4 regions of the Brevibacillus halotolerans genome follow, and region 3 is predicted to be linked to each of the others. Evidence: riboswitches for the same ligand, from Rfam matches in the RefSeq annotation. Region 3 holds a riboswitch; each other region holds the start of a gene.
What was found. Region 3 has a riboswitch for thiamine pyrophosphate ahead of thiT (energy-coupled thiamine transporter ThiT). Riboswitches for the same ligand answer to the same signal wherever they lie in the genome.

Region 1: it holds a riboswitch for thiamine pyrophosphate, as region 3 does, so the genes downstream of both, O0550_RS06165 (thiamine phosphate synthase) here and thiT (energy-coupled thiamine transporter ThiT) in region 3, are expected to answer to the same signal.
Region 2: it holds a riboswitch for thiamine pyrophosphate, as region 3 does, so the genes downstream of both, thiC (phosphomethylpyrimidine synthase ThiC) here and thiT (energy-coupled thiamine transporter ThiT) in region 3, are expected to answer to the same signal.
Region 4: it holds a riboswitch for thiamine pyrophosphate, as region 3 does, so the genes downstream of both, thiO (glycine oxidase ThiO) here and thiT (energy-coupled thiamine transporter ThiT) in region 3, are expected to answer to the same signal.

The regions. Positions count from the first base shown of each region.
Region 1 is NZ_JAPTNK010000003.1:262,260-270,435, reverse strand. It holds gene lplA (lipoate--protein ligase) at 1-961, shown strand, start outside; gene nadE (NAD(+) synthase) at 1,156-1,983, opposite strand; gene O0550_RS06180 (UbiD family decarboxylase) at 2,144-3,907, opposite strand; gene O0550_RS06175 (GNAT family N-acetyltransferase) at 4,048-4,641, opposite strand; gene O0550_RS06170 (hypothetical protein) at 5,181-5,537, shown strand; TPP riboswitch at 5,654-5,763, shown strand; gene O0550_RS06165 (thiamine phosphate synthase) at 5,973-6,767, shown strand; gene thiS (sulfur carrier protein ThiS) at 6,856-7,071, shown strand; gene O0550_RS06155 (thiazole synthase) at 7,075-7,851, shown strand; gene thiE (thiamine phosphate synthase) at 7,848-8,176, shown strand, end outside.
Region 2 is NZ_JAPTNK010000003.1:335,231-343,406, reverse strand. It holds gene lpdA (dihydrolipoyl dehydrogenase) at 1-138, shown strand, start outside; gene thiC (phosphomethylpyrimidine synthase ThiC) at 277-2,055, opposite strand; TPP riboswitch at 2,181-2,297, opposite strand; gene O0550_RS06530 (hypothetical protein) at 2,420-2,569, opposite strand; gene O0550_RS06525 (peptidylprolyl isomerase) at 2,678-3,361, shown strand; gene O0550_RS06520 (HEPN domain-containing protein) at 3,425-4,291, shown strand; gene O0550_RS06515 (low molecular weight protein-tyrosine-phosphatase) at 4,418-4,885, opposite strand; gene O0550_RS06510 (phosphodiester glycosidase family protein) at 4,981-6,057, opposite strand; gene O0550_RS06505 (hypothetical protein) at 6,250-6,390, shown strand; gene O0550_RS06500 (DEAD/DEAH box helicase) at 6,563-7,792, shown strand; gene O0550_RS06495 (hypothetical protein) at 7,894-8,049, shown strand.
Region 3 is NZ_JAPTNK010000001.1:512,461-520,636, forward strand. It holds gene O0550_RS02225 (FTR1 family iron permease) at 1-652, shown strand, start outside; gene licT (BglG family transcription antiterminator LicT) at 813-1,646, shown strand; gene O0550_RS02235 (beta-glucoside-specific PTS transporter subunit IIABC) at 1,993-3,879, shown strand; gene bglH (aryl-phospho-beta-d-glucosidase) at 3,963-5,378, shown strand; gene O0550_RS02245 (helix-turn-helix domain-containing protein) at 5,749-5,970, opposite strand; TPP riboswitch at 6,335-6,446, shown strand; gene thiT (energy-coupled thiamine transporter ThiT) at 6,675-7,241, shown strand; gene O0550_RS02255 (bifunctional transcriptional activator/DNA repair enzyme AdaA) at 7,502-8,074, shown strand.
Region 4 is NZ_JAPTNK010000020.1:591-8,766, forward strand. It holds gene O0550_RS20040 (glucose-6-phosphate isomerase) at 1-1,129, shown strand, start outside; gene O0550_RS20045 (excisionase family DNA-binding protein) at 1,133-1,363, shown strand; TPP riboswitch at 1,374-1,485, shown strand; gene thiO (glycine oxidase ThiO) at 1,594-2,724, shown strand; gene O0550_RS20055 (DUF3888 domain-containing protein) at 2,798-3,559, shown strand; gene O0550_RS20060 (glycosyl hydrolase family 18 protein) at 3,626-4,678, opposite strand; gene O0550_RS20065 (YugN-like family protein) at 4,864-5,277, shown strand; gene O0550_RS20070 (NAD kinase) at 5,399-6,202, shown strand; gene O0550_RS20075 (Ig-like domain-containing protein) at 6,314-7,189, shown strand; gene O0550_RS20080 (cyclase family protein) at 7,385-8,155, opposite strand.

The sequences.
Region 1 (8,176 bases), on a different contig from region 3:
CAATCTAGCTATTGAGGAATATGCCTTAAAACACCTGCCGGCAGATGATGATTATCTGTTGTTTTACATAAATGAGCCATCCATTATTATTGGTAAAAACCAAAACACGATCGAGGAAATTAACGCGGATTATGTGGACGAGCATCAAATTCACATTGTCCGCCGTTTATCAGGTGGTGGTGCGGTTTATCATGATTTAGGTAACCTAAACTTTAGCTTTATTACCAATGATGATGGCAAGTCCTTTCATAACTTTAAAAAGTTTACGGAACCAGTTGTGTTCGCTTTGAAGGAAATGGGAGTAGAGGCTGAATTAAGCGGACGAAACGATATTCAAGTCGGTGAACGTAAAATTTCGGGCAACGCTCAATACTCCACGAAGGGACGCATGTTTAGCCACGGTACTCTCTTATTTGACTCTGAAATGGAGAATGTAGTAGCAGCGCTGAAGGTGAATGCTGCTAAAATTGAATCGAAGGGTATCAAGTCAATCCGTAGTAGAGTTGCTAATATCACAGAATTTTTACAGAAACCAATGACTATCGAAGAGTTTAAACAACAAATTTTACACTCCATCTTTGCTCAGGGTGAAGTAAGTGAATACGTGTTGACTGAAGAGGATTGGAAAAACATCCATGAGCTATCCAAGGAACGCTACCAAAATTGGGAGTGGAATTATGGAAAATCACCGAAGAGCAATTTCCAACAAACCAAACGTTTTCCGGTAGGAACGATTGAGCTTCGCCTTGATGTGGAGAAGGGAAAAATCAAACACGCAAAAATTTATGGCGATTTCTTCGGAGTAGGGGAAGTATCTGATATTGAGCAAAAGCTTACCGATATTCCGATGGAGAAGAAAGCGATCCGTGAGGTTTTGGAGTCACTTCATTTGCCAACTTATTTTGGAGCTATTACGGTCGAGGAATTATTGACGCTGTTTTTTGACCATGACAACGAATAGCAAATCACGACATTCCTATTCAGGATGCATGTTATAAAAAAACAAGGTGATGATTTCGCCTTGTTTTTTTGTTTTTGGTTTTTGTAAATGAAAAGCAGGCTAGCAGCATCAATCTGCTAACCTGCTTACATCATAAGCCTTTAGGTATTCGGATAGGGCAAGCATCGTTTGCCCTCCTAGCTATGTAACAAGCTTTATTTTTGTTCCTTCCACCATGTATCAAATGGCGTAACGGGAAGGTGGCGTTTGTGTGCTGTACGAAGGTAACGCTGATCAATTTTTTCAGCAATCTCGCTTGGAACAGATTTCCCTTCCAAGTAATCGTCTAATTGCTCATAGGACATGCCCAGCGCTGTTTCATCAGGTAAAAGTGGTTTATCATCCTCAAGATCTGCTGTAGGTATCTTGGCATAGAGAGATTCCTCTGCACCAAGAGCTTGTAATAACTGTTTACCCTGACGCTTGCTAAGGCCTGTGAGAGGTGTTACATCACAACCACCATCTCCGAATTTAGTGAAAAAGCCGGTAACCGCTTCAGCCGCATGGTCTGTTCCAATCACTAATAGTTGGTAGTGGGCGCCTAGATCATATTGAACCTTCATACGTTCGCGTGCTTTAATGTTTCCTTTAAGAAAGTGAGATAATTGTTCTCCAGTAGCTTCCTCAAAGGCTTGTACGGAAGCATCTACAGCTGGTTTTATATTAACCGTAACCGTGCGATCGGGCTTAATGAAAGCGAGCGCACGCTGGGCATCATCTTCATCCTGTTGAACTCCATATGGCAATCGAACAGCGATAAAGCTATAATCCTTACCAGTTTCTTGGCGAATCTCATCCACGGCTAATTGGGCGAGACGACCTGCCAATGAAGAATCTTGTCCACCACTAATTCCAAGTACATACCCTTTGGTGTGCGTTGCAAGCAGATATTGTTTTAAAAATTCCACTCTTGATCGTATCTCTTGCTGCGGATCGATGGTCGGTTGCACATCCAGTTCCGCTTGAATTTGTTTTTGTCGCATGCTTATCCCTCCATTGCTCCGACTATCTTCTTTTATATTATATGGATTTTCCTTGCAAAGTAAATCTGGCAATAGAAAAACCTCCTTCCTCTTTCATCTGAGGTAGGAGGTTGTCTATTTCCTGTACGCCGATCTAGAAGCGGCACACAAGGACTATTACTTACAGATGAGGAAAGTATTCCTTCCAACGTCTGCTGACCAGTTTGTCAATGTCTGGACGGGTTTCGACTTCTGCTGGATAGAACGGCTTCATACGAGCATCTACGATTAATGGCCCCTCATAACGGATTTTATTGCGTACGATAGTTGATTTGGCATATAGATCGTTTGCTGGATCAAAGCGCGTAAAGACTGTCCAGAGGAAGCTGCTTTCCTTGCGAGAGATTGCAGCGTCATCAACGATACAAATCATAGGCCAGTCCGCGACATGTTCATTGGCATAAGCGATCAAATCTTCTCCTATTTGCGGGGCATCTTCAAATTTTGGTCCTGAAATTACGAGACAGCCTGGGCAAAAAACCTCTACATGAGGAAAACGCGGGATGTCCGGCCCGTTATAAGTGTGTAGCAGGTCACGAACAGGATCGCCAATGCCGAGCATTACCCCTTTGCTACCATGATTAAATTTGCGTCCTGTATAATCAAGTGTATCGTTGGAGGTATCGTTGACAATCAGTAGATCACGTTCCGGTTGGAAACGAGCTAACACGATCTCTAAAAACTTACTGAACTGCGATAGGTCACAATGCACATCCGTTACCATCAAAAACTTAGTTAATGTAAGCTGACCTTCCCCTAGAATTCTAAAGGCATGGGCCATTGCTTCTTTATAGTAGCTTTCGCGTACGATTGCTCCTGCTAATGCATGGAAGCCGGTTTCCCCATACGTCCAAAGAGCCTTCACTCCAGGCATGACCACAGGGAAAAGCGGTGACAGCAGACTTTGCAGGTATTCACCAATAAAGAAATCCTCCTGGCGCGGCTTACCAACCACCGTAGCTGGATAGATGGCATCTTCCCTGCGCCACATTTGCTGCACATGGAAGACAGGGAAGTCGTGAGCTAAGGAATAATAGCCAAAATGGTCGCCAAACGGTCCCTCTGGTCGGCGAACATGCGGAGGGACAATACCGCCAAACACGAATTCTGCTTCCGAAATAATTTTATGTGGATGATTATCTACATCGGTCATTCCTAGCTTTTCTCCCATTAAGAGAGAGGAGAAAATAAGTTCCGGAACCATCTCCGGTAATGGAGCAATAGCAGAGACAATCAAAGCAGGTGGTCCGCCAACTGTCAGGGTTATCGGCAAAGCACGGTTACGTTTTTCTGCCTCATAATAGTGGAACCCACCACCTTTATGAATCTGCCAATGAATACCCGTAGTATTTTCATCATATAGCTGAATACGATACATCCCCAGATTGTGTTCTTTACTGACGGGATGCTCTGTGTAGATAAGTGGCAATGTAACAAACGGTCCCCCGTCTTCATGCCAGCTAGTAATAGCCGGTAGTTCATGTAAATTGACATCAGTTGTATGTACCTGAGCGACAGGAGCATTTTTTAACGATACGTTTTTCGTACCTGTTTTCATGACACTTAATAAAGGATCACGTAATCCCCAAAGGGCAGAGAGCTTCGGGGGCATCAGCTTGTCCATGTTACTTACTAATTGCTGAATGATCTTTTCTGGCTTTGGTCCGAATGCCATATCGACCCGTTCACGGGTTCCAAATAGATTGGTTACAATAGGGAAGCTTTTCCCTTTAACATTTGTAAAAAGAAGGGCTGGCCCTTGTTCATCAATGACTCGACGATGAATTTCTGCCAATTCCAAATAGGGATCGACAGGAGTATCAATCTGCAATAATTGTCCTTCATCGCGAAGCTGTTGGATAAAAGTTCGTAAATTTGTATGCATGAAAAGAGGTCACCTCATAATCTATCATCGCTTGTTGATCTCTATTCTTAACTGTACACGAACTGGTTGCATTGATCTAGCCTAAGATTGTATAAAATGAGCGAAATGGGGAGGTTTTTTTCAAAGAAGGGTTTACTTTTCTATGAGTAACGTTGCATCATAAGGGCCAGCTTCTCTTTTACCTGAGGCCATTCTGAATCAATGATCGAAAACATAGCAGTATCACGGACATAACCATTGGCCAGACGCATATGCTTGCGGAGCGTGCCCTCATAGGTAGCCCCGATTCGCCGAATAGCTCGTTGTGAGTTTTCGTTGCGAGAATCGGTTTTAATTTGAACGCGAACGCATCCGAGATGTTCAAAGCAATGGCTTAGCAACAAATATTTACATTCCGTATTCACGCCTGATTTCCATACGCGTGGAGTAAGCCAGGTTGAACCAATTTCTAAGTGATCATCCTTACTTGAAATATTCATAAAACGCGTAGTACCAATAATGCGTTGGGAGGAACGTTCCCTAATGATAAAAGGAAATTCTACTCCTGCATCCTTTGCATCGTATGCTTTTTTAAAATAGGCTTTCCAGTCCTCATTTGTAACCATTGCCTTCGGTAAAAAGGTCCAAATTTCGGGAAAGCTTCCGACCTGCTGAAGCTCTGCTTCGTGTTCTGGCTGTAGCGGTTCGAGTACCACAAAAGTTCCTTGTAGTGGAATGGGAGTAATAACAAGCATGTAATTGGCCACCTATCTATGTGAAAGTTCTGAATCCTTTTTGCTATCATCAGATTAAAAGGTATTCAGCAGAGAAGCAACTCATTTTTTAGGAGTGCTGTACGTTGATAGCTGGATGATTTAGAGGAGAGAAATCCACCTCCATGTGTAACTTTCACTCACATCGGGGAAACTAAGCCGAACAATCGGGAGGTGAGTCAAACCATGTCCAGCAAGAACAACAAATCTAAAAATAAGGCGAAAAACAGAGGGAAAACGCTAGATACCAATGACCAAAACAGTAACATTCGCGATAATGGAAATACGCATAAAGCATAAATGTGTGTAAAACATCAAGGTCCCCTTTCTAGAGAAAGAGAAGGGGATTTTGATTGTATACATGAAAATGTTATTTTTGTAATAGAACGATTATTTTGATTTGTATTCAATGTACAGTATGGCAAGGCTAGAACTGGGCAAAATGCCACCTAGAGGAAACATTCATGCTATAATAAAAATAAATCTACGGCAGATAGATGGGAAGAGACGGAGGCATACTTGTGGAAGACTCAATGATGCACCTACATGCAAACGAAGTAGTTCTTAGCACACAAGCATTTTTAATCTTGTGCCGTTTGTATGATAGTTTTTACGATGAATTAAGACAGCATGAGCAACTAAATGAGGTGGCTGAGAAGACAGCGGCGATTTTATTAGATGGCGTTGAGGCTTTAAAAGAACAGACGCAGCCGCCTAAACAAGTGGTGATGGCGTTAGATTTCTCCAGTTTATTTTTAGTAAAAAAGCTGGTAGAACAAGCATATCGGGAAGTAAGAGAAGTACCGGAGCAGGCCAAGGCTCTGGGATGGTTAGAAGAGTGTATGCAGGCAATGAATAAGGGAATGATTACACACTGATACGAGGTAGAATGATCTGGTGTGAACAATGAACGAGAATTTTTCTAAAGAAAATCTATCTGTTTACAAATAAGTAGTGACGTGGTACTGTAAAAGCGAATTCAAAACTTTATAACTTTGTACCGAGCGGGGGCCGAGCTGTCGGCTGAGATTGTAACACGATGCGTTACTGACCGTTGAACCTGATCTGGTTAATACCGGCGGAGGAAGAGGGCAACCGAGAACAGAGTGAAGATAACTTTGTTCTTTCAGATGCATACGAAACCATCCGCTACGGGTGGTTTTTCTTTTTATAAAAAACAACCTGTAGCCGTTTACAGTATGGATCAAAAAAGCAGTAAGCTACTAAAGATTATCAGCTTACGAACAGCTAGTTCAGCTTAGCCTCCGCTATCTATTTCGGTACTATCCGAAAAGACAGCGGAGGCTTTTTTGATGTCAGGCCATGAATGGTCCCAACTAGATCGGTCAGCTATAGAGGTTCGTTTCAAACAACAAGAAAAGGCATATGCGAATGTTTTTGCGAAAGGAGTTGAATTTTTGCGAGCACGCTCCCTTCATCTCATTACCACAGGGCGTCAAACTCTCAGAGAAGTGTTGCCCATTATTGAAAAGGCAGACCAAGCAGGAGTAGATTATCTACACATTCGGGAAAAGCAGCGGACAGCAAGGGAATTAGCTGAATGGATCAGGCTCTTGTCGGATGTTTTTCCAAGGGATCGAATCATCGTAAATGACCGTGTGGATGTAGCAATGGCTTATCATTGCGGCGGTGTACAGCTTGGACAGCAAAGTTTGCATGCCAGCTTGGCAGGTCGTATGCTGGCCCCCCACCAATTGCTGGGTTGTTCGGTTCATAACGATCAGGAATGCTTGTCGGTACAATCGTTACAACTCTCTGACCAGTACGATTCATTGACAGAACATGATATCGTACCAAGCCGTCCTCCAACCTTTGTGATAGCGGGGCATGTCTTTGTGACGGAATGTAAGCCCGGCCTAGAACCGCGTGGTCTTCCCTTTGTAACGCGAATGCGGAAACTGTTAGCTCCTAGTATCTCACTACTTGCGATAGGCGGCATAACTCCGCATCGCGTTAAGGACGTGATAGCGGCTGGAGCGGAGGGTATTGCTGTGATGTCGGGGATCATGCAGTCAGCACAACCGCAAGAAAGGATGAAAGAGTACCGTGATCAGCTTGATAAAACAGCAGAAAATGCTATCCAGTAACTACTCTATTCGATTTTTGCTTAGGCTACGCCAAACGCTGGAAAAGATAGGCGTAAAAACAATCACGCAAGAAACGAGGTGACCGTTTTTGCACGCTAGCACAGTACAGATTCAGGTTAATGGGAAAGCAACAAGTGTAGAAAAAGATACGACTGTAGAGCAATTGCTTGTTCATTATGGATTGGAGCAAAGAATAGTGGTTGTTGAGCACAATCAAATCATCCTTGATCGTTCCAGCTATGCCCATACAGTCATAATGGATGGGGATCGCATAGAAATAGTTCATTTTGTTGGAGGAGGATAATCGATGACGGATACGACTTTACGAATTGGAGAGCATGAATTTAGCTCACGTTTTTTAATTGGTACCGGGAAATTTCGTGATTTGGAAATCCAGCGAGCAGCAGTAACGATCTCTGAAGCGCAAATTATCACATTTGCGGTACGCCGTTTAAATTTGGAAAAAGGAAACGAGCCTACCTTTTTAGAATCGCTTGACCTATCAGCGTATACACTGCTCCCCAATACAGCAGGAGCAACCACCGCAAAGGAGGCTGTACGTATTGCACGTTTAGCAAAAGCGAGCGGATTATGCGACATGATTAAAGTAGAAGTAATTGCAGATCAAAAAACGTTATTGCCCGATCCAATAGAAACCCTGCGAGCATCTGCTTTATTGGTGGAAGAAGGCTTCACTGTTTTAACCTACACCAATGACGATCCCATTCTCGCGCGAAAGCTACAAGAAGTAGGCGTTCATGCTGTAATGCCCGGTGCCTCTCCAATTGGCTCTGGTCAAGGTATTCTTAATCCTCTGAACCTTAGCATCATGATCGAAGAGGCGACAGTTCCCGTCATTGTAGATGCTGGAATTGGTTCACCCTCAGATGCGACGCAAGCGATGGAGCTAGGTGCAGACGGCGTATTATTAAATACAGCAGTTGCGTTAGCAAACGACCCTATACGAATGGCAGAAGCAATGAAGCTAGCGATTCAGGCTGGACGAAAAGGCTTTTTAGCAGGACGAATTCCTCGAAAACGCTATGCTTCCGCTAGTAGTCCGATAGAAGGAATGCTGACATGAAGCTGGCTCGTCTCGCTCTTTTATCTCAAAAGTGGAGTATCTATTTAGTAATAGGTAGTCAAGATTGCGGGAACTCCGTTGAAAACATGTTTCGTATCTTGACAGAGGCACTTCAAGCGGGAGTCGGATGCGTTCAGTGGCGAGAAAAAGGAGCTGGCTCCATCAGCGATGTGATTCAAAGAGAGCAAATTGCGATCCGTATGAAAAAGCTATGTCATACATACGATGCCATTTTTCTGATTAATGATGATGTGAGCTTGGCTTGCAAGGTTCAGGCTGACGGGGTGCATGTAGGACATGAGGATATGCCGTTTGCCCAGGTTAA
Region 2 (8,176 bases), on a different contig from region 3:
GTAGCTTTGGCTATTGAGATGGGTGCTACATTAGAAGATATCGAGCTAACTATCCATGCTCACCCAACTTTGGGCGAAGTAACATTGGAAGCTGCGGAAATGGCGCTTGGTCGTCCGATCCACGTAGTGGTAAAATAATTGCTTTCTATAAAAAAAGGTTGCTGGTTTATTTCAGCAACCTTTTTTCTTTACTCGTAAAAGAAGATCATATTAGCTTACAAGAAAAAGACAAGAGGGTGTACAGCATTACTGTGTAATACAAGCTAATAAAAGATCTCAGGTATACATTTTAGAGCCAGAGCGTTTAAACTCTTCTGCCTTTTGAGAAAGTCCTGTTTCAATGAGAGAATCTTCAAGACTTGCTGTACTTTTATCTGCCAATGGACTGTTATCAACCATTCCTTTTAACTCATGACTAATTTTCATACTGCAAAATTTCGGCCCACACATCGAGCAAAAATGTGCTGTTTTAGCTGGTTCAGCGGGAAGGGCTTCATCATGATAATCGCGTGCTCGCTCGGGATCTAATGATAAATGAAATTGATCGTGCCAGCGAAATTCAAATCGTGCTTTTGACATCGCATCATCCCATGCTTGAGCAAGGGGATGACCTTTTGCTAGATCGGCGGCATGCGCTGCGATTTTATAGGCGATGACCCCTTCTTTTACATCATGCTTATTCGGCAGTCCTAAATGTTCTTTCGGTGTTACATAGCATAGCATCGCAGTACCAAACCAGCCAATCATAGCAGCACCAATGGCAGAGGTAATGTGATCATATCCGGGGGCAATATCGGTTGTAAGCGGCCCTAACGTATAGAAGGGAGCCTCCTGACAAATATCCTGCTGAATGTCTACGTTTTCTTTAATCTTGTGCATAGGAACATGTCCCGGCCCTTCGATCATGACCTGAACATCATACTCCCAGGCAATTTTCGTTAGTTCACCCAAGGTTTCTAATTCCGCCATTTGAGCAGCATCATTGGCATCCGCAATGGACCCCGGCCGCAGACCATCCCCTAAGGAGAGTGAGATATCGTAAGCACTTGCAATTTCACAAATCTCACGGAAATGTGTATACAAGAAATTCTCCTGATGATAGGTAAGACACCAAGAGGCCATAATGGAACCTCCTCGCGAAACGATTCCTGTCACGCGGTTCATGGTAAGGGGGATGTAACGAAGCAAAAGTCCAGCATGTACTGTGAAATAGTCCACACCTTGTTCTGCTTGCTCGATTAACGTATCCCGGTATAATTCCCAGGATAAATTCTCTGGTTGTCCTCCCGCTTTCTCCAAAGCTTGATACAATGGTACAGTTCCGACTGGTACAGGAGCATTCCGTAAAATCCATTCACGTGTCGTGTGAATATTTTTACCGGTCGATAAATCCATGATGGTATCCGCTCCCCAGCGAATTGCCCAGACCATTTTTTCAACCTCATCTTCTATGGAGGAAAGAACAGCCGAATTTCCAATATTAGCGTTTATTTTTACCAAAAATTGCTTTCCAATAAGCATAGGCTCAAGCTCAGGGTGATTTATATTAGCCGGCAATATGGCGCGTCCACTGGCAATTTCTTGACGTACTACCTCTGGCTTTATTCCCTCACGTATCGCTGCGAATTCCATTTCAGGTGTAATGATGCCTTTACGTGCATAATGCAGCTGAGTGACGCGTTTTCCTTTACGTGCTCGCAGAGATGGACGATTTTCAAATTCTTGAACAGGAAGCGGGTTAGCGGCCTTTGATTTTGTAGGGGCAAGATTTTTGGAGACTCCATATGTTTCTGTGTCCTTCCGTTCTAAAATCCAAGGAGAGCGGAGTGGTGCAAGACCTTTGCTTAGATCAATCGTTTCAAACAGTGTTTCATCTGTGTAGGGTCCGCTCGTATCATACACTTGCAAAGGAGCATTTGGAGTAACGCGCCCTTGTTGATCAACAGTAGGGGAAAGCATAATTTCACGAAACGGAACTAGTAGATCAGGCCTTGAGCCTGTCACATATCTCTTGCGACTTGCTGGAAAAAAAGACGGAGTTGATAAAATAGACATTGCTATACCTCCCAACATCATTTGGCAACTAGCAAGGGACGGTAGGAGCGACAAACTAAAAAAGAGCCATACAGCAAAGGCTGACGGCTCTTATCCATACAAAATAAACATGCTGAAATAAACGAAGTCATTCGTATGGGATCGTTTCCTACGCTGGCATTATCCAGATCAGGTTTCACGGTCGGTAGCAGAGTTCTCCACCCTCTCAGCCTGGCTTCATCCAAGCTCCCGTATCCATATGTAGTTGCCCTTTTACCATATCATATGGGAAAATGTGGGTCAATAGGACTGATGGACGTTACGTGTGGGACAAATAAACAAAACCGCCAATCCGGCCAAGGACAAGCGGTTTGTTAGCAGAGGATTATCCTTCACGTGTTTTAACTTGACGGGAATGATTCTTTTGCTTTACCTTTTTGGTTCCTGGTAAAGGTTTCCCGGTTTGTTCTAAGCCTTGAAATTGGTTATTATATGTTTGATGCGGATTTTCTACTAAGAAATCATCTTTTGCCATCCTTATCAGCTCCTTCGTGATTAGTATGGGAGGGAAATTGGTATCGCATGCACAGGGAAGTGTTTGTAACGCTGTGAATTATAGTTAAACAGGAGAGGACAGATTTTCATGAAAAAAAGATCGATGTTTATGGCAGTGCTAGCTAGCTTATTACTTGTAACAGGCTGTAGTGGAAATCAATCAAATACTACGCCTACAGAACAAGCCCAAGATATAAAGGTTAATCAGATTGATCTCACAGCTGAGCTCAAGTTTACAGAGCAAGCTACGATTGGGAAAACGACACTAGCCCAGATGGAAAAAATATATGGTCCCGCTGTAGAAAAAAAGACCATTAAAAGTAATTTTCGTACCAATTTAAAAGAAGAGAATGGACCAAATCCAGAAGTAGAGCAAGAAGTAGCTTTTATCAAGATCAACCCACTAACAGGGGCAAAATGGAATAAAGCCTACCCCTTATATTTTACCAAAACGGCTAATCCTACATTAGTAGCTGCCCAAGTGATGTTAAAACGTGGAGATTTGATGAAAAATCTTGAGACTGGAAAGCAACTAACTCTAGAGGATATCAAAAAGGTATATGGAGCGCCAACACGCGACCTAGGAAGAGTTCTGGAGTATTATGATTTCAAAAATAAAGCTGTTCTGCATGTCATTTTAACGGATAATAATCAAATTTCTACTATGCTAACCCATTATGGATTGTTGTATGCGGACAAGCAAGAGGATATGATTGAGAATGAAAATATCATTAAGCGTTTGAGTCAGGAACAAGGATCAGCATCTAAGTAAAAACGGCCAGAAGCCTTTATAAGAGTCTTACCCTATAAAGCCGTGGCGAATGGAGGGATCATCATGCCAACCTTGATTGCACCCGTATTTAATACCATAACAGATAAACCACTTCGTATACAGCTTAGTGAGGATTTCTTTCTGGTATCCGGCTTTGAGCCCTTGTATAAGATTTGTCATGAGCGCTTGCGTCCACAGATGAACGAGAATCGGCTTCATTTTGAAGAGAAGGTAAAACCAAACTCATTGTTTCTCTATGCAGAGTATCCTACCTTAAAAGTAAAAGAGGATCGTCCTTTTATAGCTGAAATAGAGAATCGCTTAAACATGGCGAATGGCGAAGGGGTTTGTTCGATCCCTTATCTATTAACAATGGAAGAAAATCGGTATGGGATTAATTATGTAAAACGCTCATTAGATGGTCCTAAGTTTATCTATACCGATCAAATAGAGGGATTGTTCAAGCGTCTCATGAATGCAGATATCTCGTTTCCAACCGTTCCGTATCGTAGATATTTATTAGCTTTAGAAAAGAAATCGTTGGAGGATGAGTTATTAGATTTATGGATTGCTTTGGAGTCCTTGTTTGTACCAGATGGTAAAAAGGGAGAGATTACGTACAAGGTACGAACAAGAATTGCTTATTATCTGGGGCAAACACCTGAAGAAAGGATTAGGATTGCCAATTTTATTAAAAGCTCCTACAACCATCGTTCTGAAGTGGTTCATAGCGGTAAGGATTTAGGTAATACAATCAAAGAAGAAATACAGATATTACGTCAGATTGCCAGAGCTACCCTTATTAATTTAGCTTTAGAAAAAACCAAACTACAAAAGCTGAGGGAACAACTAGACAATTTGGTGTTAACAGGCAGAACGTACAAGGAGGAGTTTTCACCTGCTTATTTTGAGCATATTGTCTTGCCTTAGAATGAAATAAAGTGGATAAATAGCAGGGGAATCCTTCCTAAATAAGAAAAGCAGCTACTCTTTTTTCCAGGAGTGGCTGCTTTTTTTGCAAATAAACAAAACGAATAATGACACAGGCTTGCTTTATTAAGATAAATGGTATTTATTACGAATATGATTGATTAAACCAATCGAACCTGCTTCGACTAACTCATACACATAATCAAATCTACCTGTAAAATAGGGATCTTCGACTTCTGTTTCCTTATAAGCGGAAGCATAATCCATCAGTTTGGTAACATTTTTAGCATCTGGAGCAAAAGTACGCAATTTTTCTACGTTGGAATCATCCATGCATACAATATAGTCAAATTGTTGAAAATCAGCAGAACGAATTTGTCTAGCAACAATCGTATCAAAACGAATGTTATGCTTCGTTAATACTAGTTGAGTCCCTTCATGTGGAGGATTTCCAACATGCCAACTGCCAATCGCTGCTGAATCAATTTCAATGAATGGCTCTAGTCCGGCGCGTTGTACATGATGACGAAAAACTGCCTCTGCCATGGGTGATCGACAAATGTTGCCTAGACAAACAAATAACACACGTACCATATGAAAAACCTCCTTATATTGAATTTGTACAAAGCAAAACCTCGGCTATCAAGCTCGCCGAGGTTTTTTGTTTTAACCTTCTCACATGCCTATTCTTAGTATACCATCCATGCGTTTGGTAACCAACGACCACGTGGGTCGCCATTTGCGGATTTTGTGAGAACGTTGCCTTTATCAACCATCATAGAAGAAGTACCGCCGTCCATAGCCATTCCATTTACAGCGCCATATTCTTCGAGCAGATCAGCCATATCTTTCATGCTAGCCCCAATAGAGTGCTTTTGACGACCATCAATCACAATGAACAAGATGGTGCCATCAGCCATCTGGCCTACAGCCGTACGGGGAGCGATTCCCCAGCTAATCGGATCTTTTCCAGCAAAAAGGTTCTTTCCATTTACCACTAATTGAGGTCGAAATGACATAGCATCTCTAATATTCATCTTCAACAGCTCTTTAGAGGTATAACGACCTGTGATTAGCTTGCCGTTATAATCAATTCCAAGCACGGTGTCCCCGCCGGATGGATTGTAATCTTGAAGCAGTTTTCCATCTACGATCACTAGTCCAGCTGCTTGGCTGCCGTACCCCATAAAATTGGGGTCATAAAAGCCGCTTGCATTGACTCCACCAATTGCATTCGTTCGTTCTGAGAATTCACTAATCCATTCACCGCGTGGTTTACCCCGGTTCTTTTTTGCACCGGTTGTTTGAATTAAGTGGACTCGGTTAGGATCAGAAACCTTCATAACGTATCCTTTAAAGTAATGAGCGGGATTGAAGTATTTTTCTACCGGAACAACTTCAGTCAGCTCTTTTTGAACAGACTTTTCTTCTTGCTTTTCTTCTTCTTTTGCAGGCGGAGTAGTTACCTCTGTAGGTGAAACGGAGTTAATCGCTTCGGGATTATTAATCTCCGCACGAAGAGAATTAAGGGCGTCTTCTCCTACCAATGTATATTTAGCCCAACTGGAATGTTGAGTTGTTAACAACGTTCCAGCAAGCCACAACCGTAAGTCGTGGGTTAAATAAAAACCGGCTACTAGTACAACGAAGGTTACAATACTTCCTACTAATAGTTTCTTTTTTCGTTTCGCTTTTCTCTTTTTTGATCTTCGCATGGGTTGCTGATCTTTAGAACTGCGAGTACGGGTTAGTGGTGCCTCTGACATGTATCTCATTCCTATCTAGCTTAATCTGATATTTTTAGGTGTAAGGAGGTAGTTCCATTTATATGACGCGCATGTGGATAAAAGGTTACGACCTTTTTGCATTCCATTAACAGCACTTATTGGATTGGCCCTAATGAAGCGATCAGCATGCTTTCTCTTATTCTGGGTAAACTACATATGGAGGTGAGGTTTATGCGCGAATTTGATAAAGAATTTCAGGAACAAGTAGAAGAGTACAGAAAAAATCCACCGGGTACTCATAACCAGCATAGTGAGACAGACCGCCATGATAAAATGGAAAAACACGAAACACGAGTGGATTCTAACTCCTAATCTGGCTAATCTGATACGTAAGGGCGATGACTCTTTTTGAGAAATCGCCTTTTGCATACATAGATGGTGATGAGAGATGCAAAGATTGAATTTGATACCTTGGGTTTTCTTCTTGCTAAGAAAATGGTAAGCTAATCTGTACGAACTATTTGGTTGTAGGAGGATTTCTTCAGTGTCTAACGATTTTATGCAAATTACACGAGGTCCCATTGTAACATTTCTAAGGGAACGTGGCTATGAAAAGCTAACTCCTATTCAAGCACAAACCTTACCTGTCATTCTAGAGGGAAAAGATGTCATAGCTGAATCTCCTACGGGATCAGGGAAAACAATGGCATATTTATTGCCTCTTGTCCAAAATTTAGATGAAACAAAAAAAGAATTACAAGTACTAGTATTAGCACCTACGCAAGAGCTGGTTATGCAGATTTATCGCGAGGCTACACAGTTGTTAGCTTCTATTGGAATGCATGCCGCCGCACTGATTGGTGGAGTCGATGCGAAGCGCCAGTTGGACAAGCTAAAAACCCATCCAGCTATTGTTATCGGAACACCGGGGCGCGTTAAAGAGCTGTTAGAAATGCGCAAATTAAAAGTGCATACCGTGAAAAGTGTAGTAATCGACGAGGCCGATCGCATGCTCGATCGCGGATTTGCTAATCCGGTGCAGGATGTATTGCGCCGTTTAATGCGTGATACGCAACGCTTGTTTTTCTCTGCAACATTATCTAAACAAACACAAGCTTTAATAAAGAGCATGGCTCACGAGCCGGTAGTCATTGCAACAGAGGCTCCTGAGAGTAAATATGAAGTGCTTCATTTTTATTTAGTAGAAGAAGGGCGTAAAAAAGCGGATGCGCTTCGTCGTCTGATTCGTTTGGTCAATGCTAAAAAAACACTTGTTTTCTTAAATACCATCGAGCGGGTTGATGAAATTAAAGAGAAGCTAACGTATCATCATCTAGAATGCGAACTGCTTCATCGAGATACGCCAAAAGTGGATCGAGCAAGGGCCTTACAGCAATTCCGTGAAGGGAAACTACCTGTATTAATCGTAACAGATGTAGCCGCGCGCGGTATTGATATTTCTGATGTTGAGCTGGTTATTCACTATGATCCTGCTACAGATGCCGATACATATGTTCACCGTAGCGGAAGAACAGGACGTATGGGGAAGGCAGGACTGGTCTTTTCGATTGTGTTACCTAACCAACGATTTATCATCCAAAAATTCTCTAAACAAAAACAAATTCCGATTCTAGAAAAAGCGATGTCCCATGGGGCTTTGGTTGATCCAGGTGAGGCACGTAAGCCTAATTTAGGACAGAAAGCGAAACAGCGTGAGTCTTCTACTGGAGATCGTACACAAGGTAAGCGCAGTCCTTCAAGAAAACGTTTCTAAAAAGAGCGCTTGTTTTTCTTTGTAGGTACATAAGCCTCTTCTAACTGTGACACATTAGTAGGGTACAAACATTCCTTATTAACGGAAGGTGGGAAGGGCTTGTGCGTAAAAACAGACTGTATGAAGAAAAGCTTTTGGTAAATGGGCAGATTGGTGGCGAGCGGTTATCCAGTCAGGAGCGCCAAACATTGCAAAGAGAAGCTCAGGAATTAAAAGAGCTAATGGAACAAGCAAAGCAACAAGAGATTGTCGAATAGGGTCCACGTTAAAAAGAGCGGCTTTTTTAGCCGCTCTTTTCGTTACTGCAAGGTTATAGCTGGTTATTTTGGACGTTTAGATAGCAAATAGAATAAAAAACAAAAACTGACCCCAAGAATAATGATC
Region 3 (8,176 bases):
AATTATATGTAGTGGTTTGTTGGCTGTTGGTATCCAGCTATTCTTTTCTCAAGCGACAGCAGGTGCTAGCCGTGAATACTTAGAAGGTGTATTCGGAATTGCGGCTGTTATCATGATGGTGCTGGTAGGGAATTGGTTACACAATAAGTCCAACATTCAAAATTGGAATGTTTATCTTAAAGGTCAGGTAGAATCGGCAGTTGCTAAGGGCGGGCTATGGGCCATGGCAACCGTTAGTTTTCTAGCAATCTTCCGTGAAGGTGCGGAAACCGTTATTTTCTATATTGGTTTAGCTCCATCCATTACGATGAAGGAATTGCTAGCAGGGATTGCCCTTGCGTTAGCTATCTTGTTGGTTGTCGGATTTGTGCTGATTCGTTACAGTGTAAAACTGCCGATTCGCTTATTCTTTACGACGGCCACAGTTGTTATTTATGCGCTAGCCTTCAAAATTGTCGGAGTCAGTGTGCATGCATTGCAAATCACTAAATCCTTACCTGTTCATCCGATAAGCCAACTACCATTGTGGGAAGGAATTGGTTTTTTCCCAACCATGGAAACTGTGCTGTCACAGGCTGTTTTATTGATAGTTGTATTAGGGGTGTTTGCTTGGACTCACAAACGAGCTAAAAATCCCGTAATTCCTGCATAAGAGCAATAGGAGAAAAAAGAGTCCGATCAAATTGATGATCGGGCTTTTTCTCTCTCTTTTCATTTTCCTTGACCTCTCCTGAAAAGAAAGGTACGATCAAAAAAAAGATCAGGAGCGATTGTAATAAACATTTGGTTTATCCTAAGGGAGGATCGTCAGCATGAAAATAGCCAAGGTTATTAACAACAATGTGATCAGTGTATACAACGATCAAAATAAAGAACTGGTGATAATGGGCAGAGGAATTGCCTTTCAGAAGCGACCAGGCGATAAGGTTGAAGAAGACAAGATCGAGAAAATTTTCAAATTAGAAAATAAGGATATCTCCGAGAAGTTTAAAACACTGCTTTATGAAATTCCGATGGAGTATATGGAAATCTCTGAGAATATCATTAACTATGCCAAAATGAGCTTGGGCAAAAAGCTAAATGAAAGCATTTACGTCTCCCTTACGGATCATATTTATTTTGCCATTCAGCGTAACAAGGACGGATTAGATATTAAAAATGCCTTGCTTTGGGAGATCAAAAGATTGTATCAAGATGAATTTTCTGTTGGACAAAAGGCAATCAAACAGATCAATCAGAAATTAGGAATTACATTACCAGAAGATGAGGCTGGTTTTATTGCTTTACACATTGTAAATGCCGAATTAAACGAAGAAATGCCAACGATTGTTACAATAACGAAGGTAATGCAAGAGATTTTAAATATCGTTAAATATCATTTCAATATTGAAGTGGACGAGGAATCCTTGCATTATTACCGGTTTATTACCCATCTAAAATTTTTCGCTCAACGTTTGTGCAAGGAAACCCATATGGAGAGCAGCGACGATTTCTTATACGAGATGGTCAAAAGCAAATATAAGGAAGCTTATGAGTGTACGAAGAAAATCAAGCGATACATTCAAAAGGAATATAAGCATGAGTTAACAAATGAAGAAGTGCTTTATCTAACGATTCACATCCATAGAGTGGTAAATAAAAAGTAAAAATGAAAGCGTTGACATTATCAAGAGGACATGATATTTTATAAGTAACTTAATAAGACAAGTTCTTATTGATTAGGATTGTTACTGGTTAAGCAGGCAAAACCTAAATGGTTGTCTATTTATATGGACAGCGATTTAGGTTTTTTTTAATTTCATACTACTAGGATTGTTACTGGTAAGCAGGCAAAACCTAAATGTTTATTCATGTACAGACATGTTTGTCGATACGTGGGTAGATGTTTGGGTTTTTTTTATGAGATGATGCGAAACTTTTGATCAATTGGGCCCATTTGAACAAGTGCATTGCTTTTATCTCAGTCATGTTAGGAAAAGGATGTGTTTTTCTATGGATAAAGAAAAAGTAGCAAAGGAAATAGTAGCGCTTGTTGGAGGAAAAGAAAATATTGCACACGTTACCCATTGTATGACCAGATTACGCTTTAACTTGCATGACGATCAGCTTGCTGATAAAGAGAGTCTGGAGAAGACAAAGGGTGTCATGGGTACCATGAAAAGTGGAGGTCAGTTTCAGGTCATCATTGGAAACGATGTTGCGCAGGTTTATAAAGAGATAATGAAGAGTAGCGATATAGCTGCAAGCATACAAGGAAAAGAGAAGGGGATGCAAAAGAAGCAAAATCCGATAAGTGCGATTTTTGATGTCATTGCAGGGGTGTTTACACCGATTCTTCCAGCGATAGCTGGGGCAGGGATGATTAAAGGTCTCTTGTCTTTAGCGGCAACGTTTGGCTGGATGTCGCCCGATGACAGTACCTATCAGATACTAAATGCGATCGGAGACGGTGCTTTCTACTTTCTACCGCTTATCTTGGCTTTTAGTGCGGCAAATAAATTTGGAAATAATCCTTTTATTGCTGTTTCTGTCGCAGCCGCCGTTCTCCATCCGCAATTGACAGCCCTGTTAGGTACAGGGCAAAGTACGAGCTTTATGGGGATACCGGTAACAGCCGTTACCTATGCTTCATCGGTTATCCCAATCGTCATTACGATCTGGCTGGCATCTTATGTGGAAAAATTCGTAGATAACCTAATTCATAAATCAATGAAGCTGATTTTAGTACCCATGCTTACCTTGCTTATTGTAGTACCACTCATGCTTATTGCCATTGGACCAATTGGAACGATTATTGGAAATGGACTTGCATCAGGCATTATCGCGTTGTTTGATCATGCAGGATTGTTTGCGGGAGTGCTGCTTGGCGGAACAATGTCTCTTATTATCATTACCGGCATGCACTATGCGCTGATACCAATTATGATTGGTTCCGTAGCTCAGCTTGGCTACGATTACATTCTTCCGATTATGTTCGTCGCTAACCTAGCTCAAGCAGGCGCAGCCTTTGGCGTATTCTTAAAATCACGGAACAAGGAATTTAAATCAATTGCCATGTCTACAAGTATCACAGCAACCATGGGTATTACGGAGCCAGCGATGTATGGGGTCAATATGAGATTGAAGAAACCGTTCATCGCGGCGTTAATCGGTGGAGCAGTCAGTGGAGCCTTTATCAGCTTATTTAAAACAAAAGCTTATATTGTAGGCGGAAATGCAGGATTGCCTGGGTTGCCGATCCTCGTTGGGGAGACGTTCTGGTATGCGATTATTGGTCTTATCATTGCTTTTATTGTTGGAGCAGTCATGACATATATTCTAGGCTTTATTGATATACCAGCCAATGAAGATCAGGAAGAGTCGAAAGAAACAGCAGAATTCATCGGATTAGAAAAAGAAGGAACAACAGATAATACGCTTGTTCAAAATGAACAGATTTGCAGCCCAATAGCTGGTGCTGTTCATCCTCTACAAGCGGTCAGTGACCCCACCTTTTCTAGAGAGATTATGGGAAAAGGATTAGCGATTGAACCCGCAGAGGGACGTGTTGTTTCGCCAGTGAATGGAACTGTCGTCTCCATTTTTAATACGAAGCATGCTATAGGGTTAATCAGTGATGCTGGAGCAGAGGTATTGATTCATATTGGAATAGATACCGTTAAATTGGGGGGCAAACACTTTACCGCCCATGTAGAGACAGGTCAGCAGGTCAAGGTAGGGGAACTGCTCATTGAATTCGATCTACAGGAGATTAGACAGGCAGGCTTTGAAACGATAACACCTGTGATCATCACGAATACAGACCAATATCCAGAGATCGAACCTTCGAGTCTAGCTGAAGTAAAAGAAAAAGAGCTTTTGCTTACCCTGCGAGTCTAAGGAATCTGAATTGTTGATCCATCACCTTGTTTATATCGAAATTTTGCATAGATGCAATTCTACTTATAAGGAGGAAATAAGTTATGACGAAAATCGTGAAGAAATTTCCAGAAGGCTTTCTATGGGGAGGAGCGGTCGCAGCTAATCAGCTAGAGGGCGCTTATCAAGAGGGTGGCAAAGGTCTTTCAACAGCAGATGTGTCACCAAGAGGCATTATGTATCCGCATGATGAATCAATGGAAGGCTACTACCCTTATCATGAAGCGATTGATTTTTATCATCGCTATAAAGAAGATATTGCCTTGTTTGCAGAAATGGGCTTTACATGCTTCCGCACCTCGATAGCTTGGACAAGAATTTTTCCGAATGGTGACGAGCTTGAGCCAAACGAAGAAGGTTTGAAATTCTATGATCAATTGTTTGATGAAATTAAAAAATACGGTATTGAGCCGGTAGTAACGATCTCACATTATGAGATGCCGCTTTATCTGGTGAAGCAGTATGGAGGGTGGAGAAATCGGAAGTTAGTTGAATTCTATGAGCGTTTTGCCAAAACACTCTTTAAACGCTACAAGGATAAAGTGAAATACTGGATGACGTTCAATGAGATTAACGTTGTGCTACATGCGCCATTTACGGGTGGTGGACTTGTATTAACAGAAGGTGAGAACGAGAAGAACGCGATGTATCAAGCGGCTCATCATCAGTTCGTGGCAAGCGCTTTGGCTGTAAAAGCATGCCATGAGATCATTCCTGATGCTCAGATTGGTTGCATGCTGGCTTATTTGCCAACCTACCCACTAACAAGTCATCCAGAAGATGTATGGAAAGCATTTACTACGGATCGGGAGACCTTATTCTTTACCGATATTCAAGTGAGAGGCTACTATCCATCCTATACGAAGCGCTATTTTGCTGAAAATGATATTCAAATCGTCATAGAGGAAGGCGACGAAGAGCTATTGAGCACGTATAAAGTAGACTATCTAGGCTTTAGCTACTATGTAAGTAGAACGGCAACAGTAACCCCTGAAAAAGCTGGAGAGACAAATGGCAATCTCATCATGGGTGGAGTAAAAAACCCGTATTTGAAAGCAACAGATTGGGGATGGGAAATCGACCCGAAAGGTTTGCGTATTGCCCTTAATATTTTGTACGATCGTTATCAGGTGCCACTGTTTATTGTGGAAAATGGATTAGGGGCAGTTGATGTTGTAGAAGACGGGGATGTCATTGTAGATGATTACCGCATTGCATACTTAAAGGACCACATTGCGGAAATGAAAGAAGCGATTGCAGATGGTGTTGACCTGATTGGTTACACAACATGGGGACCAATTGATTTAGTTAGTGCCTCCACTGCAGAGATGAAGAAGCGTTACGGATTCATTTATGTAGATAAGGATAATGAAGGAAAAGGAACTCTGCGAAGATTGAAAAAGAAAAGCTTCTACTGGTATAAAAATGTCATTGCTAGTAATGGAGAAGTATTAGATTAAAATGCTAGAGGCGCTAGGTTTTTTATAACCTTTGCGCCTTTTCTTATTTTGATAGAAAAGTCATAAATAAAAATAAAATATAAAGAGTGGTCTGGAAGTTTTCAAGCATGATATAGTACGCTCTTTACATCCTCTATGAATGGGCTGGATTAATCGGACAATCACGCTCTTTTCTACAAACAAAGCAGTGGATTTTCTTTGCGCCACTAACCGCTTTTATGCTTGCGGTTCTAGGTTTTACTCTAATTGTAAATGCCATGAAGAAGCGATATGAAGAGGCTTATAATCGAACACCTTATGTCTAAAGAATGAAAAAATCCCCCCTTCTCTTCAAGGATTTGAAGAAAAGGGAGACAGTTCACCTGAGCGGTCAAATTTTTAATTCGCCAAGCCTTACCAATTCTACTACGGCTTGTGACCGCCCTTTCACGCCCAATTTCTGCATGACGTTACTAATGTGATTTCTGACTGTTTTTTCGCTAATGAAGAGCTGTCCTGCTATCTCTTTTGTGGTCTTGTCTTGGACCAGGAGTTCAAACACTTCTCTTTCGCGATTAGTTAATAACGGTTTACTTTGGTCGCTACTCTTCAAAACGTGCCACCCCTCCTTGTGGGCTCTACAGGAACAAGGTTGAGGGATACAGTCACCTTATCCTATGTCAGGGGGAGTGTGTTGGTGCCGAAGTAGCAGGCTTTTTAGGCTTTTGCCTTACATACTATTCATAGGATAAGTGGGGGGTACCTCGGCCCACTCAATTTCTGCTTTTTCCCTATATCTTGTAAAAGATCTAGCCTGTTTCAACTGATTTTTCGCTTTTGTTAGATGCAAAGTCATAGAACGTACCATTGAAAAAACAATTATAATGAAGCAAATGACGCTTCAAAGAAGTACTTTGCAAAATAGTAGTAATATGTTATGGTATTATTTGAATTTGTAACATTGAAAATGAAATAAGCATGTACTAAACGGGGGCCGGGCAAATGCGGCTGAGATTGTAACAGAATGCGTTACTGACCGTAGAACCTGAACTGGGTAATGCCAGCGGAGGGAGAGGTAGCTGACTTCAAGTGCGAAAGCTGTAGCTCTATCGTCGAGATAGGGTTGTATCGCCGAGTTGAGAACCATCCGTCTAGGGTGGTTTTTTTTTGTGTGTAAAACATGAAAAACGCTCTTTATATTCAACTGGCTGATACAATTTGCTCTAATTTGTATTTATAGTCTATATAAACTTGAGTTGGACCCTTTCTATTTCTGCTGCTTACATACATACTGCATCAGAATGAGGAGGAATTGAAATGTCACGAACACGACTGGTTATCATGATGGAAATAGCTATCATGGCAGCAATAGCTGTTATTTTAAGTAAGGTAAAGCTGTTTGCCATGCCTCAAGGGGGAAGCGTATCGCTGGTAATGGTACCGATAGCTCTCTTGGCGTTTCGCCGTGGTTGGGTAGCAGGCGTAATCACAGGCGGGCTAGTAGGCATGGTTAAATTCTTTTTTGGTGGCGAGATGGTCCATCCGATTCAAATGGTGTTAGATTATCCTCTATCCTATGCCGTGCTAGGCTTTGGTGCGTTCCTGTACGCTAGTAAGACACAAAGCAAAGCAACAAAAATTGCCTCCATCTGGGGAGGATTGCTAGTGGGAATTGCGTTATGCTTGGCTATTCGCACGACTTCAGGAGCTGTTTGGTTTGGGAGCTATGCCCCGGAAGGAACACCTGCAACACTTTATTCCTTCAGCTATAATGCAACTTATCTGATACCTGAGTATGTGATTACGGCTTTGGTCGTTACATTACTAGCAAATGGGGCACCTCAATTGTTTCAGCAGAATGCGGGCGCTTATCGACGTACATAATAAAGTAGTTTATAAAAAAGCGAAGAGAAGGGAGCTACTTCCTCTCTTGGCTTTTTTTAATATTAGTGAAAATAAAAGCGGTTTGTTACAAAAAAATATTCGTAAGAACGTGAAAAGGCACGGTTTTTTATTATGGAAAAAGTTACATAATTGTGAAATTAAGAAAAAACTATCGAAATTTTGCTCTTTCATTCCCAGTTGCTTACTAGAAGTAAAAACATTACGTTATACTGAGGATTGAAGGCTAGGAGGGATCGTGGATGAAAGAGGAGTTCTGGAAGGCGATAGTAGAATGCGATCCAAATTATGATCAACTATTCTTTTATGGCCTTAGCACGACGGGTATTTTTTGCAAGCCGTCATGCAAATCAAGGACACCCAAAAGAGAGCATGTGAAGATTTATTATGCGGCGTCCGATGCCATTGCTGCAGGTTTTCGTCCTTGCAAGCGTTGTAGACCATCTGAACCAACCTGGAAATCAGCGGAAGAAGATGCGGCGACCCGTTTGCTAGAGATGATTCACGATTGCTATAACCAACCCGTAACTCTGCGTGAAATGGCGTCACGTCTCTATGTGAGTCCTTTTTATTTGCAGCGTTGTTTTTCTCGTTGTATGAAGATAACGCCAGGGAAATATTTAACGCGCATCCGAATAGATGAAGCGAAGAAGCAACTACTAGAAACAGATCGAAATGTTTCCATGATTGCAAGCAGAGTAGGTTTTCGTAATAGTGCCTATTTTGCCGCTGTTTTTCAGAAAGAAACAGGTTGTACACCTACTCAATACCGCTTACAGCAGAAGAAACAGGGAAAAACAGGGACGACACGCTAAGTGCATCTGCTGTATAACGGGAGAACATACATATAAAAAAAGAATGGAAGAACAGAGTTGAAAGCGTTTCTGTATGCTTGCAGAAACGCCTTTTTGTACGAG
Region 4 (8,176 bases), on a different contig from region 3:
GCTCGTTATTGGTATCGGAGGCTCCTATCTTGGAGCTAAGGCAGTAATTGATGTACTAGGGCATACATTCTATAACTCTTTAACAAAAGAACAGCGCAAAGCACCTGAGATTTATTTCGTGGGTAATAATATTAGCCCTGTCTATTTGACTCACCTTATGCAGGTTATTGAAGGCAAGGAGGTTTCGGTCAACATTATTTCTAAATCCGGAACCACTACAGAGCCAGCTATCGCTTTCCGTATTTTCCGTGAGTTCATGGAGAAAAAGTATGGCAAGGAAGAAGCGCGTAAACGTATTTACGCAACAACAGATAAAGCGCGCGGGGCTTTGAAGCAAGTAGCGAACGAAGAAGGTTATGAGAGCTTCGTTATTCCAGATAATGTTGGTGGACGCTTCTCTGTGTTAACAGCAGTAGGATTGTTGCCTATCGCTGTATCAGGTGCAGATATCGATGCCTTGATGAGTGGGGCACAGGCGGCTCGTCAGCGCTATATGAATCCAGCTCTTGGAGAAAATGAATGCTATCAATATGCTGCTATCCGCAATTGCTTATTACGCAAAGGGAAGCAAATTGAGATGCTAGTAAGCTACGAACCTCAATTCCATTATTTCAATGAATGGTGGAAGCAGTTGTTTGGAGAGTCTGAAGGGAAGGATGGTCGCGGAATCTTCCCGGCTGCTGCTGATTTCTCTGCTGACCTTCATTCTATGGGGCAATTTATTCAAGACGGCTCGCGCAATTTGTTTGAAACGGTGCTTTCCGTTGCACAACCAGCGACTGACGTTGAAATCATGCAGGATGCCGCTAATTTAGATGGCTTGAACTTCCTTAGTGGAAAAGGCATGGATTTTGTTAACAAAAAGGCAATGGAAGGCACGATGTTAGCGCACATGGACGGCGGCGTTCCTAACCTTGTAGTTGAATTGCCTGAGCTATCAGCGTATCATATTGGTGAGCTTCTTTATTTCTTTGAAAAAGCATGCGGCATCAGCGGTTATCTGCTAGGTGTGAACCCATTTGATCAGCCTGGCGTAGAGGCTTATAAAGCGAACATGTTCGCACTTCTTGGTAAGCCAGGTTTTGAAAAGCAGAAGGCTGAGCTGGAGGCCCGCTTAAAAGGACAGTAAACCATGTATTTAACTGTAAAGGAAACAGCTGCTTATCTGGATATGCCTGAATGGTTTATACGAGAAAAGATAGCGGAGAGACGTATCCGTGCCGTCCATAATGGTGAGGACTACTTTATTAATAAGGAGCAGTTTACTTATCATATGGAGGAGCTAGAGAGACTGAAGGCTTTTGAAGAGGCGGAAAAATTCGAGCCAATTCCCGAAAGCTATGATTACAAGGACGAAGATTAATAATTTCACATTGATCTACTGGGGGAGTCCTAACTTGCAGGGCTGAGAGGACAGAGCGTGTCTGTTGACCCTTTTTACCTGATCCAGGTCATGCTGGCGAAGGGAAGTGGTTAGATTTGGTGTTGGTGATTTTCCCACTTTTCCTGCGCGGAGAAGTGGGTTTTTTCATTTCTTTGTGTAGAGAGCCAATCGATTCCCCACTCAGTAGATACGAGAAAGGGTGAAGAACAATGAAAAGCTGTTCAGACATCATTGTGATTGGCGGAGGAATTATTGGTTTGGCGATTGCCACGGAACTTGCTCACGTAGGCATGACGGTTACTCTCATCGAAAAGGGAGTGTTTGGAGGGGAGGCATCCGTTGCAGCGGCGGGAATGCTTGCTCCTTTAAAGGAATTTACGAAGCCGGGGCCGCTTCTTGACATGGGAATACGTTCATTGCAGCTATATAAGAATTGGGTGCTTGAACTGAAGGAGGCTACCGGCATTGATTGCCAGCTATCTACAGCAGGTATTCTGACAGTAGCCATGACCGACATGGAGGAGGAATGGTTGCAGGAGCGCTACCAGTGGCAAAAGTCTGAAGGTTATGATATCCGATTGTTGTCTGGAAAAGAAGTGCAAAAACAAGAGCCACATTTATCGAAAATGGTACGCCAAGCCATCTATTCTCCACACGAGGCTGATATCAATAACCGTCTGTTAGTAGAAGCCCTAGTGATACAGGCCAAAAACCGACATGTTCGTTTATTACAAAATACTGCTGTAATCAGATTAAAGCATGCTGGAAGGAAAATGACTGGCGTTGTAACAGAGAAAGGGGAGCTGGAAGCTAATCACGTGATTGTAGCAGCCGGGGCGTGGACTGCTGATATCTTACGTCAGGTGGGAGTGAATGTACCTGTCTATCCAGTAAGGGGACAAATCGCGGCGGTTGATTCGAATCATTTGCCTCTTTCCCATGTAGTCTTTGGAAAAAACGGCTATCTAGTGCCTAAGCAGGATAGACGAATTATTGTTGGAGCTACAGAAGATTTAGCCGGCTTTGACCGCTCTTCCACTGTTTATGGTGTTTCGAAAGTATTAACGGGGGCAATGTCAATTGTACCAGCGATTTCCGAAGCTCCATTTTTACAGGCTTGGGCAGGATTACGGCCTGCTACGGCTGATGGACATCCTATTTTAGGGCCAGTGCCAAACTGGAGTGGGCTAACGCTAGCCTGCGGACACTACCGGAATGGAATCCTGTTAGCGCCGATTACGGCGAAGCTGATCGCCGAATATGTCAGTTCAGATGAAACAGAGCATATGAATCCTTTCTTGCCTAATAGGTTCAGTCTTGTTTCGTCCGAGGAAAAATGAGGAGAAGGCGCTCACCCTTTTCATAAAGCATGGGAGTTTGAGGAAGGTTAACAGAAAAAGGAGATGATCGCAGATGAAGCAATGGGCAAATAGATGGCAGCATATGGCGATAGTTGCTTTTACTGTGCTTCTGTTTACTGTATCTACCTCTTCAGAGATCGCATGGGCTCAACTACCATCTCCTGTACCTTCTGATCCGATACAAGGAGCTCTTATTTTGACGATGAATCCCCATGTAATCAAAGCAATCACTCACTACTATGGTTATCCACGAGCCTATGATCTATCCTCAGCCAAGGTGGTAGGTGTCTCTCGTCTAACCAATCAGCCTCATTCCTTTGAAGCTGTTTTTCAGGTGAAAACCTATGAGGGAAATCATTCACCGCCTTTTGCAATTGAAACGATTAAGCTTGCAGTACACCCAAACGGGGTACAATTGACTGGATATTCTCATCAAGGCGACGAGTGGGAGGAAAAGCGCAAGGTGGAGGAGCAACAGGTACAAAAGGAATTTGAGGATTACTTTCAAATAAAATTGGCTGGCTATCAGCAAATCGGATATTACCAAATTGCTCACCAATATCGCGATGATCCTGATCATGCCTTACTCTTGCTGAATCAGGAATTGCTTTCCCAAAAAGAAGCGATTCAAAAGCAAGTTTATCTATTGCCTATGACCTTTCTTGGTAAACGGGACGGCTACATCTTGTATAAGCGACCAGATGGGCGGCAGATCGTCTATTTCCTGCTTAAGGAGCTAGGGACATGGAAGCTGGATAAGATGAAGCATGTACCTAGTAAGGAAGTGTCGAAAGTCAGCTTGGCATTCGTATAGAATAGCTCAAAAGCCGTCAGCAACTTGAAATGCTGACGGCTTTTGGAATGGAAAAACCAGTTTCATTTATGACTTAGGAAGAAGTGCCGTCCAAAAAGTGTCGTTCTCATATCCGAGGCGCCAAACGGCAAAGCCAGCCAGCTTGTACTTTAGAGCCAAGCTACGTTTAGCGGCGATACTATATTCATTCTCATACCAAAGGGTATGCCAAACGCCGTTTTTCATATAGTGCAGATAGGGCGATTTATATGTATCATGCCATGCTGGAACGGCTTGATTTTCCTTAATGATGGCAGGTATATTACGAAAGCTGATTGCCCTTTTTTTCTCGGTACTCCACTCGTAGCCATAGCTTGGAATACCCATTAATAGCTTATAGGCTGGTACTTGAGAGACGCTATAGCGTATAACATCCTCCACCCAATTGTAGGAGGCAACTGGACCTTCCTCTGACCAAGTTCCATGCTCATCATACGTCATTAGTTGAAGATAGTCGGCCTTGGCACCCAGTGCTTTTAAATCAAAGCCATATACCCAGAAGATAGCAGGGTCATCGTTTGTTTTGGCAGGGACAGAGACGATTAATTGCTTTTTAATCGCATGAAGCTGGTCTGCTAAGCTTCCAACGAACGAGGAATAGGCCTGACGATCTTCGGCCGGAACATTTTCAAAATCAAGATTAGCACCTGACAATTGATTTTGCTGTACGGTGGTAAGGACTTGTTGGATAAAACGCGCTTTATAGTCCTTGTTGGCCAGGATCGAATGAACGATTTCCTTATCAAATAATTTTTTCCCATGATTCGTAATGACTAAAAAGCTGCCCTTTTTTGTATCTTTCGTTAACTGTAACGCTGTTTTAGGCAGGTCTCCTACCAAATAGCCTTCCTTGGTAGCATTGTAGTTAAAGAAGGCGACGTCAGAGATTCTATCCTGGTAATGATGCAGGGAGGTATAGGCGGCTAAATCACCTGGATAATTTTCGGCATAATAGCTAACTACCTTTTGTGTAGCCGTTACCTTTGGAGCTGCCGATACATTTGAGCCAGTGGCTGCTTCTAGCTGGCTTCCTCCGAGTGTAATTGAAAGTAGCGATAGTGTTAGCAAGATTCGTTTCACAAAAATAAAATTCCTTTCCGAGTAAGTACATGTTGTAAATTGATAGATTTCTTCTTGTCCTTCCCTTTCGACACAGAGCATTGAATTCCTTTAAAAGTTACTGGTGGTAAATGATGGATGCTAATTAAATCAAAGTAATTTGGAGAAGGCTATACGGATAAGAAGAAAGGAAAGGGGTAGCTTCGATGAAACAAATAGGAAGTCAAATTGAAGGGAAACAAGCGACATACGGTGATCTTATGGAGACGTTGGGGAAAGAAGGCTTTACTTTGTCCAATTGGGAATATAGAAGTGGCTTTTTGGATCGCAAGCTCGATGATAAAGGCATGGTGTTCTTACGTTTACCTGTACAGGTAGTGAGCGGTGAGTTAGATCAGCCTCAAGCTGTTTTACGCTTTGAACAACCATTTGTCCTGAAGCATATCTACCAAACCGGCGCTGATGATGATACTGATTATGCAGCCGCTTCGGTCGTTTCCTCTATGTTTAATCAGTTTCAAGAACCCATTAATAAAGATGCGGATATAGAATCGACATACATTGTACAGGCTGAAGAACTGTTGAATAGATTAGAGCAGACGATATTTGCGGGAGAATGAGGAAAAGAGAAATTCTCGACCTTTTGTAAAATAGTTGTTAACTCATTTGCTGATAGCTACTTGCAATAGTATGATGAATATGAAATCAAGGTTATCGCAAAAGAGAAAGGATTTTAACGAAATGAAAATCGCAACGGTTTTACGTAATGATGATCATACACGTCAGGTGGATATAAGGTTGCGTGAAAAGCTGGCTGCTTCCACTTCGCGTTCCTATCGTTTTTTAGATGCCAATAGTCAAGAAAAACCGGATATGGTTTTGTCTATTGGAGGTGATGGAACCATGCTGGAAGCTGTTCATCAATATGGATTCGAGCCGCATTATATTGGGATTCATACGGGCCATTTGGGATTTTATGCGGACTGGCATCCTGATCAATTGGATGAATTTGCTGAGGCCTTGGAACAGGTAGACCCTTTAATAGCCGAATACCCAACTGTTTCCTGTCAAATTCGTACCAAGGATGGACAGCTATTGGAGAAGTGGGCACTAAATGAACTAGTCATTCGCAATGCCAGCCTTTCTTCCTTGGTAGTCTCCGTTTTTATTAATGAGCAAGAATTTGAACATTTTCGCGGAGACGGTCTTATTATTTCATCGCCTTCAGGTAGCACTGCTTATAATAAAGCGGTGGATGGTGCCTTGCTGCATCCTTCCCTAGAGGCAATTCAGCTAGCAGAAATTGCTTCCATCAATAATCAATCCTATCGGACGATAAACAGCGCACTAGTTTTACCTAAGCACCATCAGGTAGAGCTGATTATTATGAATCCTGAAATCATGCTTGGCATGGATCGAGAGCAGGGCGTTTGGAAAAATGTTGATTCAATCACCTGTCGTGTTGGTCCTCAAAAGGTCAAATTTGCTCGATACAAGCGTCTAACCTTTTGGGATCGTGTGCGTAAAGCTTTTATTCATGGTTAATATTACAAAAAATTGGTTTTTAGTCTTTACAAGTTCCCCTTCTTTACCGATATAATTATATGAGATATGAATTTCATTTACGTTAAAGATAGTTAGAGGATGGGTGAACGAATGAGAAAGAATAGGTTTTATAAGATATTTGGATTGGGTTTAGCTATTTGTATGGCCTTTGGCATGCCGACTACTTCCGTTTTGGAAGCCGCAACCAAGCCTGCAACCAAGCCTGCCGAGAAGGTTCTGTCTTCTTTGAAGATTTCAGCCAATACTCTGGCACTTGAAGCAGGGAACACGAAATCACTTACTCTAAGTGCACAATACACAGTAGGAAGACCTGTTTCTGTCACTTCCAAGGCAGCTTGGAGTACGTCAAACAGTTCGGTAGCAACGGTTACTAACGGTAGAGTAAAAGCTGTAGGAGCAGGAACAGCGGTAATTACAGCCAGCTATATGGGTAAATCAGTTACCACGTCTGTAACGGTATCCAAAAAGCTGAAAGTATTGGAAGTAAGCTCGAAAAAAGTGGATTTGCTTCGAAATGATTCGAAAAAAGTTTCTGTGACGGCTGTTTATACGGATTCTTCCAAGGAAAATGTTACAGATAAAGTAACTTGGCAGGTAAAAGGTAATGTAGTTACTGTTGATAAAGGATTAATTAAACCAAAAGAAGCGGGTTCAGCTACGGTAACAGCAAGCTTTGGTAACAAAAAGGCAACTGTAAGCGTACAAGTCGACCAAATGAATAAATTGTTGGTTACGACACAGCAGCTACATTTGTTCAAAGACGATGATGATTTTGAGATAAAAGCTACTGCTATCTACAAAGCAGGATCAAACGAGGATGTTACCTCTAAAGCAACATGGACAAGCACGAATACGGATATCGTGACAGTTAAAAACGGAAAAATTATTCCGCGTAAAGCTGGTAAAGCAATTGTTAAGGTGAAATTCGGTAACAAGAACGTAAACATCACCGTGAATGTTTACTAAGAAGAGCATCTCGATAAAGTAAAAAAGCATCCCCTTTACATTACCTGTGTGAGTAGCACAACGGTAAGCGGTAAAGGGGATTTTTCATGGGCAATAAATAAACCTCAGTCCAGCAAATGGGACTAAGGCTATTTGAGATTGAGTAGTCAATTTTTTAGAATGAGTACCTTCATATCCTTTGGTCTTTTGTCGTATCTACGGGGTTTCAATAATCGCTACAGGCCTTGTCCAAGCTCCACTTGCTTTGTCGATTTTAATGGGAAAACAACTGATTTTGAAGCCATAAGGTGTCGGGATTTTATCTAGGTTAGCAAGCTTTTCGATTTGGCAATATTCTTTATCTCTTCCAACGTAATGAGCTGCCCAGAGAAGTCCTTCCCGTGGCTTTTGCTTGTAATTCGCAGCTTGAATAGTAAGAGGGATGTCCCAGCCCCAGCCGTCAGTACCCATGACCTTGATTCCTTGCTCAATAAGCCAGCGAGTTGCTTCGGCAGATACGCCAACATGAATGTAAGCATAGTTGTCATCCATCATTTTTTTATCAGCATCGGAACGAATTAACACAATATCGTATGGTTTTAGCTGATAATCCATCTCCTTTAGCTTTTGAATCAGGTCATTCGTCGTAATTTCATAACCGGATTCCTTGTTACTAAAATCAAATACAACACCGTCTGCAAAAAACCATTCTAGTGGTAGCTCATCAATGGTTTTGGAAGGTTGACCTTCTGAAGTCGGCCAGTAATGCCAAGGGGCGTCAACATGTGTTCCTGAATGAGTATTTGCGGTCACTGTCTCCGTTGCCCAAGCTTTTTTCTCTGGAAAGTCTTCAGGAGTAAGACCTAGGATATGAGCTGCCTGAATGGCACCTTCCTCATGGGAGGAATAATCAATTTTTGCCGGTAACGGCTCTTTTATGTTGGGACTTAGAGTAACGCTTAAATCAATAAATTGTGGTTTAGCCATAAAATCCTCCTCTGGTCACAG